Tolumonas auensis DSM 9187: one gene and its partner. The protein of the gene in region 2 interacts with the protein of the main gene of each other region in a pairwise test. Links are inferred from orthologs where the notes say so. Each region holds a gene or a part of one and is shown on either strand. Other genes may lie near its edges.

Region 1 (3,185 bases), 140 kb from region 2 along the record:
CATGCCTTAACGCCAGCGCAGGAGCGAAATCTCGAACGGATGTTCGAATGTCGTGTGCTTGATCGCACCACACTTATCCTTGATATTTTTGCCCAGCGGGCCCGGACGCATGAAGGTAAACTTCAGGTAGAACTGGCGCAATTGCGTCATATATCCAGTCGTCTGGTTCGTGGCTGGACACATCTTGAGCGTCAGAAAGGCGGGATTGGTCTGAGAGGGCCGGGTGAAACACAGCTGGAAACTGATCGTCGGCTTATCCGGGAAAAGATCTCTAATATTCTGGGTCGGTTGGAAAAGGTTGAGAAACAGCGTGAACAGGGGCGTCGTGCCCGGGTGCGGAATGCGATCCCTGTCGTGTCTCTGGTGGGATATACCAATGCCGGTAAATCCACATTGTTTAACCGCATGACTCAATCTAAGGTTTATGCGGCGGATCAGTTATTCGCCACACTTGATCCGACTTTACGCCGGATTGAACTGGAACGGCTCGGTCCGGTGGTATTGGCGGATACAGTTGGATTTATACGACACCTGCCACATGATCTGGTTGCAGCATTTAAAGCCACATTGCAGGAAACCCGTGAAGCTGATTTACAGTTGCATGTGATCGATTGTGCCGATGAACGAGTACAAGATAACATGGCACAGGTAAATGAAGTTCTGCACGAAATCGAAGCCGATGAAGTGCCTCAGCTGCTGGTGTATAACAAAGTTGATTGTCTTCCCGAAGGAATACCTCGGATTGAGCGAGATGACACAGGCAAGCCTGTTGCTGTATGGTTATCCGCGCTAACGGGTGAGGGGACCGATCTACTGTTGACGGTGCTAGATGAGTTATTGAGTGTTCAGATTGTTGAGCATCAGCTCAAACTACCTGTATCAGCAGCCCGTTTACGCAGCCGGTTATATGAACTTAAGGCAATACAGCGTGAAAATTATGCCGAAGATGGTAATTGCATCGTGCAAATCCGTCTTTCTGAAGTGGAATGGCTGCGTCTTGTGAAACAAGAAGGACCGGATATTCTTAACTTCATCGTTAAGCAATAATGTGTTAATTATTTGTATATTAGACACAATATGAGAATCAACGGAGACTCGAATGGCCTGGAATGAGCCTGGAAACAATAATGACAAAGACAAAGATCGAGACCCCTGGAAGAACACAGGGAAAAGTCAGATCCCGCCTGATCTAGATAAACTGCTGAAAAGTGTCAGGGAGCGATTGACCGGCACATTTGGTGGTCAGAGTTCAGGCGGCAGTACTGGTCTTATTATTTTTGCTTTACTGGCAGTTGTGATTTGGATCGGTAGTGGTTTCTATACTATTGAAGAAGCTGAGCGTGGTGTCGTGCTGCGTTTCGGTAAATATCACGAAACAGTCGATCCCGGTTTGCGCTGGAAATGGACCTTTGTCGACAAGGTGATACCTGTTGATGTGGAATCTGTTAAGTCCATGCCATCTTCCGGGTTTATGCTGACGCAGGATGAAAACGTTGTCCGTGTCGAAATGGATGTGCAATACCGTGTTGTTAATCCGCGTGAATATCTGTTTAGTGTGACTGATGCTGATAACAGCCTGCGGGAAGCGACCGACAGCGCATTACGCTATGTTGTGGGTCATACCAGTATGGATGATTTGCTGACCCGGGGACGTGAGAAGGTTCGTCAGAATACCTGGCAGGTACTGGAAGAAATCGTTGAACCTTACCGCATGGGGCTTGCCATCGTTGATGTGAACTTCTTGCCGGCGCGCCCGCCGGAAGAAGTTAAAGATGCTTTCGATGATGCTATTTCTGCTCAGGAAGATGAACAACGTTTCCTCCGTGAAGCAGAAGCCTATGCGCGTGAAACAGAACCAAAAGCGCGTGGACAGGTTAAGCGACTGGAAGAAGAGTCTCTGGGCTATAAAGAGCAGGTGGTATTAAGAGCTACCGGTGAAGTTGCCCGCTTTAACCAGTTATTGCCGGAGTATATTGCAGCACCACAACTGACGCGTGAACGCTTGTATCTGGACACGATGGAAGAGTTATATCAGAAGACAAATAAAGTGCTGATTGATGTTCCTAAAGGAAACAATAATGTTATTTATCTGCCTCTTGATAAAATGAATGCAACACAGACAAACACCAGAAAAGACAGTATGACCCCGTCACTCTCTTCGACTGTAAATAATACGCAGTCAAATACACCTACAGAGAATGACAGCGGCACTGATAGCGTAACTGACAGTCAGCCTTTACGTGATAGCAGCCGTACGAGCGGGAGATACTAATGAAAAATTATATTCTGATTGGTTTGGCTGCCGTAGGCATGCTGGCATCTTCTTCACTGTTTGTGATTGACGAAAGCCAGCGCGGTATTGTCGTGCAGTTTGGTAAAGTCATTCGTGAAGGCGATAGTGATATTCCAAAGGTATATGAGCCTGGCTTACACTGGAAATGGCCTTTCATTGATGATGTCCGTAAGCTGGATTCCCGTATTCAGACATTGGATGGACAGGCTGATCGCTTTGTTACCTCTGAGAAAAAAGATCTGATTATTGATTCTTATGTGAAATGGCGAATTGAAGATTTCTCCAAATTTTATCTGGCAACCGGCGGTGGTAGCCGTGTTCAGGCGGAATCTTTGCTGAAGCGTAAAATCAACAACGGATTACGTTCTGAAATTGGTGGCCGTACTATCACTGATATTGTATCTGGTCAGCGTACTGAGGTAATGGAGGATACATTACGTCAGATGGCCCGATCTTCTGAGCTGGGTATCAAAGTTGTTGATGTGAAGATAAAACAGATCAATCTTCCGCTGGAAGTATCTAACTCTATCTATCAGCGTATGCGGGCCGAACGTAATGCAGTAGCACGTGAACATCGCTCTCAGGGTAGAGAACAGGCAGAAATGTTACGGGCTACTATCGATCGCCGTGTCACCGTCATGATTGCGGAAGCAGAGCGTAAAGCGCGTGAGACCCGCGGTCAGGGTGATGCTCAGGCAGCTAAAATTTATGCAGAAACATACCGGAAAAATCCGGAGTTGTTCTCATTCCTGCGTAGTCTGGATGCTTACAAAAACAGCTTCAATAGTGGTAAGGATTTCATGGTCCTGAGTACCGAAAATGATTTCTTTAAATACCTTAAAAACTCACAGCCAGTGACTGCAAAATAAACGGTTATACAGTAAGAGGGCGG
Region 2 (3,329 bases):
AAGGATGACACTTCAGTGATCACATTTGTGTAAGCTGGTTGCTGTTGCATGGTTTCCGGATCGCCCTGCATATGCATCAGACAGATTAGTGCATCGCTTGCAGCAGCAACATTCAGCGCACCTTCTTCCTGTAATGCTTTGATATCATTAATCAGATGAGCACCGGCACGGCAGGCTTCTGCCATAACTGCTGGCTTATAGGTATCGACAGAGATCATAACATTCAGTTTACGGGACAACTGTTCAATGATCGGAACAACACGATCCAGTTCTTCCTGTTCAGACACATAAGCTGCACCTGGCCGGGTTGACTCTCCGCCAACATCAATAATATCCGCGCCTTCAGCCACCATCTGTTCTGCTCGAAACAGGGCTTTATCCAGTTGATTAAAATGAGAACCGTCAGAGAATGAATCTGGAGTTATATTCAGGATCCCCATGATTCTTGGTTGCGACAGATCCAGATCACGTCCACAGCCAGTCAATATCATCATTTTTCTCCAATAAAAAAACCCCAGACTAACTGTCTGGGGTTAATGCTAAACAATACTAATGCGAGGTATCAGAAGGTGTTGAGCTATTATTGCTGTCGTTATTAGCAGAGTTACTTTCAGTGCCTGTTGTAGCTGCACCGCCGCCGTTCTGCGAATTATAATCACGCTCATAATCCGCAGGTAACCGCACCTCTCTGCGGCACATTAGATCATCAATCTGATGTGCATCAATGGTTTCATACTTCATCAACGCATCTTTCATCGCATGTAAAACATCCATGTTATCTAATAACAGTTGTTTTGAGCGATCATAGTTACGGTTGATGATCTGTTTGATTTCGGTATCAATAATACGAGCCGTATCATCAGACATATGCTTCGCTTTGGCCATTGACCGACCCAGGAAAACTTCACCGTCTTCCTCTGCATACAGCATTGGACCTAACCGATCAGACATCCCCCACTGTGTCACCATTTTTCTGGCTAATTCAGTGGCACGTTCAATGTCATTTGATGCGCCGGTAGTTACCTTTTCACTGCCATAGATAATTTCTTCGGCTAAACGGCCACCGTAGAGACTGGAGATCATTGACTCAAGATACTGCTTTGAATGACTCCAACGATCCTGTTCCGGCAGATACATGGTTACACCCAAGGCACGACCACGAGGAATGATCGATACCTTATAGACTGGATCATGTTCCGGTACCAGACGACCAATGATGGCATGACCTGCCTCATGATATGCCGTCATCTCTTTTTCTGATTCAGACATCACCATGGACTTACGTTCGGCACCCATCATGATCTTATCTTTCGCACGCTCGAATTCAGCCATGCTAACCAGACGTTTATTACCTCGTGCAGCAAACAGAGCGGCTTCATTGACCAGGTTGGCCAAATCGGCACCGGAGAAACCCGGTGTACCACGAGCAATCAGTGATGCATCAACATCATCACCCAGTGGCACTTTGCGCATATGAACTTTCAGGATCTGTTCACGACCACGGACATCCGGCAAGCCAACAACAACCTGACGGTCAAAACGGCCCGGACGCAGTAATGCAGGATCAAGTACATCAGGACGGTTAGTTGCCGCAATCACAATGATAGCTTCGTGACCTTCAAAACCATCCATTTCAACCAGCATCTGGTTCAGTGTTTGCTCACGTTCATCGTGACCACCACCAAGACCTGCACCACGCTGACGACCTACTGCATCAATTTCATCGATAAAGATAATGCACGGAGATGCTTTCTTCGCTTGTTCGAACATATCACGGACACGGGAGGCACCGACACCAACGAACATTTCTACGAAATCAGAACCTGAGATGGAGAAAAACGGGACTTTAGCTTCACCAGCAATCGCTTTTGCCAGCAAAGTTTTACCTGTACCCGGTTGACCGACCATCAGGATACCTTTAGGTATCTTACCGCCCAGTTTCTGGAACCGGGATGGATCCCGCAGATAATCGACCAGCTCTTTCACTTCTTCTTTAGCTTCATCACACCCTGCGACATCAGCAAAAGTCGTTTTGATCTGATCTTCACCCATCAACCGCGCTTTGCTTTTACCAAAAGACATGGCGCCTTTTCCGCCACCGCCTTGCATCTGACGCATGAAGAATACCCATACGCCAATCAGTAGAAGCATTGGGAACCAGGAAATGAAAATGCTTGCCAGCAAGCTAGGCTCTTCAGGTTTATCACCAACAACGCGAACGTTATGATTCAGCAAATCATTAATCAGCTGATTATCCTGCATCGGCATAACAGTCGTGAATTTCTCACCGTCACGCTTCTGACCATTGATTACCTTGCCATCAATGTGCACTTCACGAATTTGATCTTGTGCCACATCACGGACAAAACTGGAATAATCCAACTGCCGTCCTGAGTTATCACTGGGACTAAAACTCTGGAACAATGACATCAGTACTACTGCGATAACTAACCACAGGATCAGGTTTTTCGCCATATCACTCAATTCTCTAACCTCGCAATTGATGGCTAAGATAGTTTCAGGTTACTACAGTTTGAAACCTGTAGCCACAATATAGACTTCCCGCGAACGGGATCGTGATGAATCAGGTTTACGAATTTTGACCACAGAAAACAATGATCTGACTTCCTTTAGGTACTCTTCAAAACCAGCACCCTGAAACACTTTTACCACAAAGCTGCCTTTGGCAGCCAGAACCTGTTTACACATTTCCAGCGCAAGTTCCACCAGATACATCGACCGTGGCTGATCCACAGCCGGAGTTCCGGACATATTGGGTGCCATATCAGAAAGAATAATATCCACTTTCTGTTCGCCAACCCGTCCCAGCAATGCACTTAATACTGCCTCTTCACGGAAATCGCCCTGTAGAAAATCTACGCCGGCGATTGGATCCATAGGTAGAATATCGCATGCTATCACCCTGCCATGAGGTCCGACCTGTTCAACACAGAACTGTGACCAGCCTCCGGGAGCGGCACCAAGATCTACGACCGTCATGCCTTGTTTGATCAATTTGTCTTTTTGCTGAATCTCATCAATTTTAAATACAGCACGGGATCGCAGCCCCTGTTTTTGTGCCTGCTGCACATACTTGTCATCAAAATGTTCTTTTAGCCAACGTGTTGAGCTGGCGGTACGCTTCTTTTTACTCATGTAAACGACTCTGGGAACGAACCCTATTAGTATTAAAGTGTAGATGGGGTTAAAATGTGGCGTTTTCAATATTTAATAAAGAAGAAATAGTGCCATGAATTTAACAACCAAACAAAAGCAATATTTGAAAGGACTGGCTCATGATCTGAAACCAGTTGTCATGCTGGGACAGC

The links.
Region 1: the proteins of ftsH (region 2) and hflK interact in binary tests that used the Escherichia coli proteins (3 or more experiments, as listed by UniProt). The link is inferred for Tolumonas auensis DSM 9187 from one-to-one orthologs.

Annotation. Positions count from the first base shown.
Region 1 is NC_012691.1:2,608,074-2,611,258, reverse strand. What follows is about bases 332-3,185. They hold hflK (FtsH protease activity modulator HflK), read left to right. Parts: upstream 332-1,099; coding sequence 1,100-2,272; downstream 2,273-3,185. Other genes in these bases: hflC (protease modulator HflC), read left to right, coding at 2,272-3,162; hflX (ribosome rescue GTPase HflX), read left to right, coding at 332-1,047. In the rest of the region: more of hflX, read left to right, coding at 1-331.
Region 2 is NC_012691.1:2,470,783-2,474,111, forward strand. What follows is about bases 18-3,015. They hold ftsH (ATP-dependent zinc metalloprotease FtsH), read right to left. Parts: upstream 2,485-3,015; coding sequence 550-2,484; downstream 18-549. Other genes in these bases: folP (dihydropteroate synthase), read right to left, coding at 18-491; rlmE (23S rRNA (uridine(2552)-2'-O)-methyltransferase RlmE), read right to left, coding at 2,527-3,015. Also shown: more of folP, read right to left, coding at 1-17; more of rlmE, read right to left, coding at 3,016-3,156; ribosome assembly RNA-binding protein YhbY, read left to right, coding at 3,251-3,329. UniProt on the Escherichia coli protein: Acts as a processive, ATP-dependent zinc metallopeptidase for both cytoplasmic and membrane proteins. Plays a role in the quality control of integral membrane proteins.